3 regions of the Halomonas alkalicola genome follow, and region 1 is predicted to be linked to each of the others. Evidence: predicted binding sites of a transcription regulator. Region 1 holds the regulator's gene; each other region holds the start of a gene.
The links. Region 1 encodes FNR, which switches genes on or off when oxygen is low (the NO sensors DNR and NnrR bind a similar motif). Its sites were predicted from a motif close to TTGATNTANATCAA; they were not measured.
Positions count from the first base shown of each region.

Region 2: the regulator FNR is predicted to act here: its motif matches at 2,459-2,472, upstream of frdA (fumarate reductase (quinol) flavoprotein subunit).
Region 3: the regulator FNR is predicted to act here: its motif matches at 1,770-1,783, upstream of B6N23_RS13355 (ferredoxin reductase family protein).

Region 1 is NZ_CP131913.1:1,440,600-1,444,592, forward strand. Features, by position in the region: gene B6N23_RS06845 (sulfite exporter TauE/SafE family protein) at 1-528, shown strand, start outside; gene hemN (oxygen-independent coproporphyrinogen III oxidase) at 690-2,012, shown strand; gene fnr (fumarate/nitrate reduction transcriptional regulator Fnr) at 2,110-2,853, shown strand; gene ttcA (tRNA 2-thiocytidine(32) synthetase TtcA) at 2,968-3,897, opposite strand; gene B6N23_RS06865 (3'-5' exonuclease) at 3,981-3,993, opposite strand, start outside.
Region 2 is NZ_CP131913.1:768,871-772,863, reverse strand. Features, by position in the region: gene B6N23_RS03690 (succinate dehydrogenase/fumarate reductase iron-sulfur subunit) at 1-510, opposite strand, end outside; gene frdA (fumarate reductase (quinol) flavoprotein subunit) at 507-2,291, opposite strand; gene B6N23_RS03680 (anion permease) at 2,631-3,993, shown strand, end outside.
Region 3 is NZ_CP131913.1:2,820,242-2,824,234, reverse strand. Features, by position in the region: gene B6N23_RS13360 (cytochrome b5 domain-containing protein) at 1-259, opposite strand, end outside; gene B6N23_RS13355 (ferredoxin reductase family protein) at 256-1,548, opposite strand; gene B6N23_RS13350 (ethylbenzene dehydrogenase-related protein) at 1,853-3,295, shown strand; gene B6N23_RS13345 (DUF2231 domain-containing protein) at 3,292-3,843, shown strand.

The DNA.
Region 1 (3,993 bases):
AACCTGGGGCGCATCGGAAGCTACATGGTGGCCGGCGCCCTGGTCGCCACCCTCGGCACCCTGCTCAGCCTCACCCCCGGCATGCGCCTCGTCCTGCAGGGCCTTGCCGCGCTGATGCTGATCCTGATGGCGCTCTATATCGCCGACTGGTGGAAGGGGCTGCTGCGGGTCGAGGCGCTGGGCAGGCGCCTCTGGCGCCATCTGGAGCCGGTGGGCCGGCGGCTGATGCCGGTGGTGAGGGCGCCCCAGGCCGTGGCGCTCGGCGCGGTGTGGGGCTGGCTGCCCTGTGGGCTGGTCTACTCGATGCTGGCCTGGAGCCTGGCCATGGCCGACCCGCTCAAGGGGGCCGCCCTGATGGGCGCCTTCGGCCTCGGCACACTGCCGGCGCTGCTCGCCACCGGCCTGGCGGCGCGCCAGCTGGGGGGGCTGATTCGTCACCGGGCCACCCGCAACATCGCCGCGCTGTCGATCATCGCCTTCGCCCTGTGGCAGCTGTGGCTGATGCTGCCCGCTCAGGGTCACGGCTGATTCGGCACTATTCCACGCCGGATTGACGCAGCTCAACGCCGCCGGCGTCTAGCCGCCCTAGCATGGAGAGCACATCCATAGCCGGGAGCGCCGTCATGCCCGTTCAGGCGAAACGCAACGATCGCGCCGGGCCATCCTGGACTGCCGGAGGCAGGCCCTCGATGCAGTACCATGACCACGACGGATCGCACTACCTCACCTACCCCGACGCCGCCCGCCTGGCGACGGGGGACGGCCCCGCGGCGCTGACCCGGGCCCTGGCCGAGCGCTCCCCCGGCGCGCCGCTGGCGCTGCACGTGCGCCTGCCCTTCTGCCGGCAGGCCTGTCGCTTCTGCGCCTCCCAGCGGGTGCCCTCACGGGACAGCCGCCAGGCCGACCCCTACCTCACGCGGCTCGACCGCGAGATGGTGCTGGTGAGCCGCCTGCTGGGCCGCCTCCCGGCCGTGCAGCGCCTGCACTGGGGCGGCGGTGCCCCCGCCTTCCTCTCGCTGGACCAGATGGGCGACCTGTTCGACCGCCTCGACGCCCGCTTCGGGCTGTCCGGCGCCCGAGGGCGCGACTTCAGCATCGAGATCGACCCCCGCGAGGCCGATGTCTTCACCCTGCGCCACCTTCAGGCGCTGGGCTTCAACCGCCTGAGCCTCGGCGTCCAGGAGCTCGACCTGCGCGTCCAGAAGGCGATCAACCGGGTCCAGCCCCGGGTGCTGACCGAGTCCCTGGTGGACGAGGCCGAACGCCTCGGCTTCCACTCCCTCAACCTCGACCTGATCGTGGGCCTGCCGCTGCAGACCCCCCGGGGCTTCGGCGAAACCGTGGAGCAGGTGATCGCCATGACCCCGGCGCGCATCACCCTGCGCCGCTACGCCCACCTGCCGGAGCGCTACCGCCCCCAGCGCGAGATCGACGCCGAGGATCTGCCCGACGCCGCCACCCGGCTGGCGATCCTCGAGGCGGCTCGCGAGCGGCTAGATGACGCCGGCTACGTGCACATCGGGCTCGGCCAGTTTGCCCGCCCCGATGACAGCCTGGCCCAGGCCCTGGGGGAGGGTCGCCTGGCCCGCGGCCTGCAGGGCTACACCCACTACCCGCCCGGCGACCAGCTCGGCCTCGGGGTCGCCGCCCTCAGCCGGGTCGGCGATACCCTGGCCCGCAACGCCCTGAGCCTGGCCGACTACGAGGCGGCGCTGGACGCCAGCCAGCTGCCCGCCAGCGCCGGCTACCGGCTGGACGCGGTCGAACGCCTGCACCGGGATGCCATCGAGGCGCTCGCCTGTCGCCGCGAGCTGGATCTGGCCGCACTCTCGCAGGCCCATGGGCTCGACGCCGGCGCGGCCCTGGCCGGTGCCCTCGAGCGCCTCGCCCCCTTCTGCCGGGCGGGGCTGCTCGAGCGCCACGGCCAGTGCCTGCGGGTAACCCCCGACGGGCTCTGGGGCCTGACCCACCTGCTCGCCGCCTTCGATCCCCAGGCCACCCCGGTGGCGTAAGCCAGGCCGGGCGGGCCTACCTCCTTGGAGGTGGTTTGCCCTGCCCGAAGTTTCCTCCATAATGGTCGACATGATCATGATCAAGGAGGAGGCGGCCATGCCCGATAGCCTGACCGGACGGCGGCGCTCTGTACTGCACGAGACTCGCTGCCAGACCTGCAGCCTGAGTTCGCTCTGCCTGCCGCTGGCCCTCGAGGTTCAGGACATGGACCAGTTCGACGCCATCATCCGACGGCGCGCGCCCCTCAAGAAGGGAGAGACCCTGTTCCGCCAGGACAGCCCCTTCACCAGCGTCTATGCGGTGCGCTCGGGCAGCCTCAAGCAGGTGACCACCGAGGGCAGCGGCGACGACCAGCTAACCAACTTCTACCTGCCCAGCGAACTGGTGGGGCTGGACGGCATCGACGAGGAGCAGTATCCCGGCACGGTCGTGGCCCTGGAGACCACCACCGTGTGCGAGATCCCCTTCGATCGCCTGGACCAGCTGTCGGAGTCCCTCCCCGAGCTACGCGGCCAGCTCTATCGCAGCATGAGCAAGGAGCTGCGCGACGACCGCCGCATGATGCGCCTGCTCTCTCGCAAGACTGCCGACCAGCGCCTGGCCAGCTTCTTCACCAGCCTCTCCGACCGCTTCCGCCGGCGCGGCTACTCCCCCTACAGCTTCCGGCTCTCCATGTCCCGGGCCGATATCGGCAACTACCTGGGCCTGGCGGTGGAGACCGTCAGTCGCATCCTGGGCCGCTTCCAGAGCCAGGGCCTGGTGGAGGTCTCGGGCCGCGAGGTGCATATCCTCGACCTGGAGTCGCTGATCCAGGTCGCCGAGGAGGAAGGGGCCAAGTAGCACCGAGCCGCCTGGCCTTAACCCCTCACGTAGAAACCCCCATCGGGCGAGTGCCCGATGGGGGTTTCTGGTTTTCGAGCCATGAGTTCCCGAGCCCTGGCGCCGGCGTCGGGGCTACTCGTTCAGCAGTTCGATGCGGCTGGCCTGCCGCCGCGCCTGCGCCTCCTCGAGCCCGGCGAAGTCGAACAGCTCGCGGTCGGCCAGCTGCGACGGTGCCACGTTGGTCACCGCCTTGAACATGCTCTCCAGGCGCCCGGGGTGCTTCTTCTCCCATTCGGCGAGCATCTCCTTGACCACCTGGCGCTGCAGGTTGGGCTGGGAACCGCACAGGTTGCAGGGGATGATCGGGAAAGCCATCAGCCGGGCAAACTCGGCGATATCCGCCTCGCGGCAGTAGGCCAGCGGGCGGATCAGGATGTTCTTGCCGTCGTCGGAGAGCAGCTTGGGGGGCATGGCCTTGAGGCTGCCGCCGAAGAAGAGGTTGAGGAACAGCGTCTCGAGGATGTCCTCGCGATGGTGGCCCAGGGCAATCTTGGTGGCGCCGATCTCCTCGGCGAAGCCGTAGAGGGAGCCGCGGCGCAGCCGCGAGCAGAGCGCGCAGGTGGTCTTGCCCTCCGGCGTCTTCTCCTTGACCACCGAGTAGGTGTCGCGCTCGAGGATATGGTACTCGACGCCGATGGACTCGAGGTACTCGGGCAGCACCTGCTCGGGGAAACCGGGCTGCTTCTGGTCGAGGTTGACCGCCACCAGCGAGAAGTCGATCGGGGCGTTGCGCTGCAGGCTGCGCAGGATCGAGAGCAGGGTGTAGCTGTCCTTGCCGCCGGAGAGGCAGACCATCACTCGGTCGCCCTCGTGGATCATGCCGTAGTCGATGATGGCGTTACCGACCTGGCGGCGCAGGCGCTTCTGGAGCTTGTTGAACTCGCGCCTGCCCCGCGCATCCAGGGCATCGAGGAGCGGCGAGGGGGCCTCCTGCTGCGGGGAGCCCCCGGCGGGGGCCTCGGCGTCGGTGTCGCGGGGGTCGAAGATCACGGCGTCTTGCATGTCGGTCGGCGCTGCCAGTGCGGGCAAAAATGACGGGCGCCCATCCTACCATCGCCGGCGACGTCAGGCGACGCCGTCACGCCTCAGGCGTCGCCC
Region 2 (3,993 bases), 670 kb from region 1:
CGCCGGGCCCAGGAACTCCGGATTGAGGCCGAACTGCGGACAGGCCGAGTAGCACAGCCCGCAGTTGATGCAGTTGGAGAACTGCCGGTAGCGGGCGAGCTGCTGCGGCGTCTGCCGGTAGGTCTCGGCCGTCTCCTGGGTCTGGGCGTCGTCGATCAGGTAGGGCTTCACGGCGGCCAGGTGCTCGAGGAAGATCTCCATGTCGACGACCAGGTCGCGACGCACCGGGAAGTGGGCCAGCGGCTCGATGCGGATCTCTCCGTCGTAGTCGCGCAGGAAGGTCTTGCAGCCCAGCTTGGGAATGCCGTTCACCATCACCCCGCAGGAGCCGCAGATCGCCATGCGGCACGACCAGCGGTAGCTCAGGCTGCCGTCCAGGCTCTCCTTGACGTGATGGAGCGCGTCCAGCAGCGAGGTGCTGTCGTCGACTGGCACCTCGAACGGCTGCCAGAAGGGAGCGTCGTCGCGCTCGGGAAGATAGCGTCTGATGCTGATCTGCTTGGTGGTCATGCGCTTGATCCTTTGCCGGCGTCGCCATAGACCCGTGCCGCGGGAGCGGAGAAGCGGGTGTCCACCTCCTGCCAGCGCAGCTCGGCCGGGCCGTCGTGGCGATGGAAGACCTGGCTGTGCCGCAGGTAGCGGTCGTCGTCCCGCGCCTGCATGCCTTCGTCGAGGCGCTGGTGGGCGCCGCGCGACTCCCGCCGCTCCAGGGCGCCCAGGCAGGTCGCCTCGGCGATGTCCAGGCCGAAGCCGAGCTCGATGCACTCCAGCAGCTCGGTGTTGTAGACCTTGCTGGTGTCCCCGACCCTGATCTCGCGGTAGCGCTCCCGCAGCCGGCGCACGGTCTGCAGGGCGTGGCCCATGCCGTCCTCGGTGCGGTAGATGCCGCAGCCCGACTCCATGGCCTGAACCAGCTCGCGCTTGAGTTCGACCCAGTGCTCGCTCTCGCGGCCGTCGCACATCCGGGCCAGCCGGGCGCGCTGGTCGTCGGCCTGCTCCCGCAGGGCGCGCGGGTCGGCGAACTCCGTCCGGGCCGCGCGCTGGCTGGCCCGCTCCCCGGCCAGGCGGCCGAAGACCAGCAGCTCGGTGAGCGAGTTGGAGCCGAGCCGGTTGGCGCCGTGCAGCCCCACCGAGGCGCACTCTCCGGCGGCGAACAGCCCTGCCACGCTGGTCTCGCACTGCGGGTCGGTCTCGATGCCGCCCATGGTGTAGTGCACCGCCGGGCGGATCGGAATGGGCTCGCGCACCGGGTCGACGTTGATGTAGGCCTTGGCGAGCTCGCAGATGAAGGGCAGCCGCTCGTGCAGGAAGGCCTCGCCCAGGTGGCGCAGGTCGAGATAGACCACGTCGCTGCCGGCGAAGGTGCCGGTGCGCCCCGCCTGCTGCTCCTGCCAGAAGGCCTGGGACAGCTTGTCCCGGGGACCGAGCTCCATGTACTTGTTCTGCGGCTGGCCCAGCGGGGTCTCGGGGCCGAGGCCGTAGTCCTGAAGGTAGCGGTAGCCGTCCTTGTTCAGCAGGATGCCGCCCTCGCCGCGGCAGGCCTCGGTGATCAGGATGCCGGAGCCGGGCAGGCCGGTGGGGTGATACTGCACGAACTCCATGTCGCGCAGGGCGACGCCGTGGCGATAGGCGATGGCCATGCCGTCGCCGGTGACGATGCCGGCGTTGGTGTTGAAGCGGAACAGCCGTCCCGCTCCGCCGGTGGCCAGGATCACGGACCTGGCGCGCAGCAGCACCATCTCGCCGGTGGCCACCTCCAGGGCGACGATGCCGGCCACGGCGCCGTCGTGGACGGCCAGGTCGAGGACGAAGTACTCGTCGAGCCGCTCGATCTCGGGGTATTTCAGCGAGGTCTGGAACAGGGTATGCAGCATGTGGAAGCCGGTCTTGTCCGCCGCGAACCAGGTCCTGGCGGTCTTCATGCCGCCGAACCGGCGTACCTGCACGTTGCCGTCGTCCCTGCGGCTCCAGGGACAGCCCCAGCGCTCCATCTGCACCAGCTCCCGGTGGGCGTGGCGCACGAAGTAGTCCGCCACGCCCTGTTCGACGAGCCAGTCGCCGCCGGACACGGTGTCGTCGAAGTGCGCCTGCAGCGTGTCGTCCGGACTGGTGACCGCGGCGGCTCCGCCCTCGGCGGCCACCGTGTGCGAACGCATGGGATAGACCTTGGAGAGCAGGGCGACGCGCTGTGGCCGATGGTCGCTCCTGGCCTGCTCGGCGGCGGCGATCGCGGCGCGCAGTCCGGCTCCGCCTCCCCCCACGATGACGATATCGAAATCTCGATGCTGCATGGTGATGCGGCCCCTGTCCGGTCCTTGGTCTCCCGCGCCCGGGTTGCGGCATCGGCCGCGAAGGGCCGGCGGGAGTCCGCGTAGCTCGGTTGGCGTACGTCTCGAATCGAGTCTAGCATGCAGCTCCGAGAGGGGACCACTTGAGCGCATCCTTATGCATGCCGGTCTTGACGCACGTCAAGATTGCTCCCGTTTCGGCTTCTCCGCTGGGGGTTCGTCACCTAGCCTCCGTCTAGGGAGTGGAGCAGACGTCCCGTCTCTCGACGTTCCCGGTACGTCATGTCTCGCAACGGCTGGTCAACGACAACGGCTGGCAAACGACAACGAAAGGAACGGCTCATGAACCTCAACGGGATATCTTTCCCCTCCTGGAAGTCTCTGGCGCCGCTCATCGTCACCGTCGTAGTGGCGCTGTGGCCGACCCCCGACGGGCTGTCTCCCCACGCCTGGTATTTCTTCGCCATCTTCCTCGGCTGCGTGGTGGGCCTGATCCTCGAGCCCCTGCCGGGGGCGGTGATCGGGCTGATCGGCGTCACCGCGGCGGCGCTGCTCGCGCCCTGGGTGCTGTTCTCGCCGGAGCAGCTCGCGGCGCCCAACTTCAACGCGGCCAACCAGGCCTTTGCCTGGGCGGTGTCCGGGTTCACCAACTCCACCGTGTGGCTGATCTTCGGCGCCTTCATGTTCGCCCTGGGCTATGAGAAGACCGGCCTCGGCAGACGCATTTCCCTCTGGCTCGTGAACGCCATGGGCAGGCGCACCCTGACGCTTGGCTACGCGGTGATGATCTCGGATACCATTCTTGCCCCTTTCACACCCTCCAATACGGCGCGTAGTGCGGGCACCATCTATCCGGTCATTCGCAACCTTCCGCCCCTTTACGATTCGCATCCCAATGACCCGAGCATGAAGCGTATGGGCAGCTTCTTGATGTGGACGGCGCTGGCCTCTACCTGCGTTACCAGTTCGCTGTTTCTGACCGCCATGGCCCCGAACCTGTTGGCCATCGCGCTGACCGAGAGCGCCACCGGCATTCAGGTCAACTGGGGACAGTGGTTCATGGCGATTGCCCCGGCGGGTATCCTGCTGCTGCTTCTGGTACCGCTGCTGTGCTACTGGCTATGCGCCCCCGAAGTGAAGGCGGGCCATGAAGTCTCCGACTGGGCGAGAGACGAACTCAAGAAGCTGGGCGCTCTCACTCGCAAGGAGATCGTGCTGGTGCTGATGGTCGTCACGGCCCTGCTGCTGTGGATCTTTGGCGGCGACATCATCTCCGCATCGCTGGTAGGGCTGGTGGTGATTTGCGGCATGCTGCTGACCGGCATCGTCACCTGGGACGATATCCTCAACAACAATCCGGCCTGGAACACTCTGGTATGGTTCGCCACGCTGGTGGCGCTGGCGGGCGGGCTGAGCCAGGTGGGCTTCGTGCACTGGTTCGGCACCGTGGTGGGTGGGCAGATCAGCCACTTCAACCCGCTGATGGCCATGGTGGCGCTGGTCGTGCTGTTCTACGCCCTGCACTACTTCTTCGCCAGCATCACCGCCCACGTGACGGCGCTGCTGCCGGTGATCCTCGCCGCCGCCTCGGGCATTCAGGGCCTCGACATGCAGATGTTCGTGCTGCTGCTGCTGCCGACCCTGGGCTTCATGGGCATCCTGACCCCCTACGGCACCGGCCCGAGCCCGGTCTACTATGGCAGCG
Region 3 (3,993 bases), 1.4 Mb from region 1:
TGGATTCACGTCCGCACCACTCGAGGATCACCTCTTCCTCGGTGGGGTGGTCGGGGACGTAGTCGGTGATGTCGTAGACGCCACCGTGAATGGCCTTCCAGCAGCTCTCGGCGCTAGCGTGCTCGGCCAGCTCGTCAAGGGTGATATCACGCTCGTCGCCGGCGCTGTCGGCCTCGTCCGACGAGAGCGCCTGCACCGAGACCAGGGTGCCGATACTGGCCAGGAAGGCGATAAAGGCACTATAGGCAATCTTGTTCATAGGAAATCGAAGACCTCGCAGTGGATACGCGATGCCGGCACGCCCTGGGCGGCGAGCAGGTCACGCAGGTGGCCGATCATCCCGGGCGGGCCGCACAGGTAGATCTCGCGGTCGGCGTAGTCCGGGCAGTGGTGGCGCAGGAAGGATTCGCTGAGCGGCCCCTGCTCACGGTAGAAGTGGGCGGTTACCGTCAAGCGCTCGACCTCCTCGGCGCAGCGGGTGAGCTCATCGAGGTAGTAGGCACGGTCGGGGCCGTTGGCCAGGTAGAACAGCTGGGCATGACGTCCTTCATCTTCAGCAGCCATTCCCCTGGCTGCGCTGACGAATGGTGTGATGCCGATGCCGCCGCCGAGCCACAGCGCGTCTCGCTGAGGATAGTCCACGGCGAAGAAGTCGCCGTAAGGCCCCTCGAGCATCGCCCGACTGCCCACACTGACGGTCTGCAGGGCATGGCTGGCATCGCCGAGATCCTTGATGCCGAGCCTCAGCAAAGGATCATCCGGGGCCGAGGCAATGGTGTAGGGGTGCTCCTCGCCGCGTCCCGCGGTCAGCGATTCGTCGAGCGGGGTGAGATAGACGAACTGGCCGGGGCGATAGCTAAGCCCGCGAGCCTCCGGCCTCAGGGCAATTTCCACCACGCCGCGGGCCAACGACTCGACGCTCTCGACCCGGTAAGCGTGGCGGGCAAGCGACGGCGACAGCAGCTTGCGCCACACCATGGCACCCGCGCCAAGGGCGCCGAGCAGCCACCACGGCCAGGTCTCCCCCGCCAGCGGCAACGCGTGGCCCAGCGCCAGCAGCAGCGCCGCTGCCGACAGCATATGCAGGCGCTTCCAGCGCTGGTAGTCGAGCCGGCCGAAGAACTGGAAGGTCGGCGCCAGGAAGATCACCATCGCCAGCCAGGCCAGCCAGCCGCTCCACAGTGCCAGCTGCGACAGCGGCGGAAACAGCGTCAATATCGCCACGTCTAGGCCCGCCGGCACCCGCGCCAGGCCGAGCGCCAGCACGTGCAGCATGATCAGGATAAAGGCGCTGAAACCGAGCAGCCGGTGCAGCTGCCAGAGCCGGTCGAGCCCGCCGAACCAGCGGTCGAATCCCGGCAACCGGATGCTCAGCGCCGCGGTCACCAGCAGCATGGCCAGTCCCAGAATACCGCTGACGCGCCCCACCCAGCCGAGCAGCGCCGCCGCCTCCCCCGGCGGCCAGCCCAGCCTCGGCGCCGCTACCACCAGCGGCACCAGCAAGGCCATGATCAACAGCAGATCACCGCGTTGTATTCGGTAACTCATGGCACCTCCCTTGCCCACATGTTGCCGAGCGACAGCCAATGCGCAGACTGCCCCCGTTCAGGCGCTCTTGTGCCACACTGAACCGGCATCAGCATGGTCATCAGGGCGATACCGCCCACCCAAGCCATAGCCGCATCACGCCTCACCCTGTCGAACGCTACCTGACAGTGTCGCCGATAGGCGCCAGTCATCAAGGCCTACATCACGTTGTTCGCCCCATCTTGATCTGTGTCAGAGAAATCCGCTCAGAGGCGCCCATACTGAATGCGACAATGCTACTAACTTATCTTAGGCTGGAGATCATATGGAAAGTCACGACAACGGCGCTAGGTCCTGGCTGGTCCTGGGGCTTCCGCTTGCCCTCGGGCTGGCCTGGGTGACCCAGGGCACCGGGGTGGTAGAGAACGACCTCGAACGCAATATCTGGATTCCCGATGAGCTGACCATGCCGCTGCAGGTGCAGGCCGCCTACAACGGCGAGCAGATCTTCTTCCGCTATCGTTGGCCGGCATCTCAGCCCCATGTCTATCACGACATGCTGCGCTACGAGGACGGTGAGTGGATTCGCCACGGCAGTTCGGTTGCAGGGCCCGATCCCGCCGGCACCTACGAGGATCGAGTGGCGATGCTGGTCGACGATGGCGGCGTCCCCGACTTCGGGCGCTATGGCGGTTACATCACCGTCGGCGACCAGATGCGCTTCTTCAGCAACTCCGCCTCGCCGGCTGACGTGCGCGCCCATCCTCATCTGGGCGAGACTCTCGGCGAGAGCGATGTCCGCAAGTACCTACCCGCGACCCGGTCAAACCAGAATGACTGGCGCAGCGTAGTCGACGCGGATGTGCTGCAAGCCCAGCGGGAGGCCGGCTACTTCCTGGATCTCTGGCACTGGCGCGCCGGGCGCTCCAATGCCATCGGCGCCTCCGATGACCAGTGGGTCGGCGAATATCGCCACGGCGATGCCGGCGGCGGTCCCTTCACCACCAACTGGGATGGCGATAACAACCGGCCGCGCTGGATGCTCGACCCCGAGCAGACCGGTCAGCGATCGCTGCGCTGGGAAGATGTGACCTCAGGGGGCGTCGATTTCGACGGCATCTACTACCTTTCCGAGGACAACCGGACCGACTTCGACCCCGACCACGACTGGCAGAACGGTGATGTGATCCCGCGGCGCCTGCTGCGGGAGCCGGCCGGCTCCCGCGGCGATATCATGGTGCATGAAGGCCCTGCCCGCTGGGCGGACGGCTACTGGGACGTGACCCTGGTACGAGACATGGACACCCGAAGCCCACTGGACGACAAGGCGTTCCGTGAACAGGGCGTGTACGACATCGGCATCGGCGTCTATCGCAACGCCACCGGGAGCCGCTGGCACTACGTATCGCATCCCTACACGGTAGGCCTGGGACGCGAAGCCGACTTCCAGGCACGGGCCTTCGAGGGGGACTCCCCGGACTGGTCGACTGACTGGTTCGAGATGACGCTCTTCTATCCCGGGCAGGTCGACTGGCCGCTGTTGATCAGCCGTGCTCACGCCGGCGCCGAAGATATCGCCGAAGGCAAGCCAGTCAGGCCACGCCACAGCGAGAAGCAACTCGCCCTCTACGGGGTAGAGATGGAGTTCAACGACGCCATCACGACCCGCTGGTGGATGACTCTTATCGCCGGCCTGATCGCCATGCTCGGCGTCACCTTGGCGCTACTACCTTCCTTCCGCCAGACTCATCAAGGAGACCGCTCATGACCGGCACTCACGCTATGCTTTCTCACTTCCCGATCGGGTTCTGGGCGCTGGCCACCCTGATGATCCTGGTCGGCGCCTTCCTGCCCGGCAAGATGGCTGAGCTCAGCCGCGCCGCCCTGCTGCCGGTACTGGTGCTGAGCCTGCTAGGTGCCGTGGCGACCCTTACCATCGGCTTCTTGATCTGGCCAATGGAGGCCAACCTGGCCAGCCCTCTGGCACGCAACCATATCCTGATGGCGCTCTGGTCACTGGGCATCTTCACCATGCTCACCGTAGTGGTGTGGCGAGCCGGCGCCTCGGCTTTCGACGGTGCCCGGCGCTGGGCCCTGGTAGTCCCGGCCCTGACAGGGGCATTGATGTTCGCCTCCGCAGGCACCCTGGGTGGCCACCTGGTGGGCGCCACCACGGCGTTCTCTGCGGTGCTCGGCCTGATGGGATGGGAAGTCTATACCACCTTCTACAGCCCGCTCTGGGTCATCGCCGTGATGTTGATTATCGGCATCGCACTGGGGGTGCTCGGCTTCATGAGCCAGCGCAGCCGCCGCTGACAGCGGCCTCACCCTCCCCCACCGGCAGGGCCCCGCTTCGGCGGGGCCCTCGTCGTTTGCGCCTCTGTAACCGAAGTGACTCCATCCAGACACGCTGATGTAACGCCGCCGGGGCAAGCTCTCCCACCGAGATACCCAACCTCATCCGTG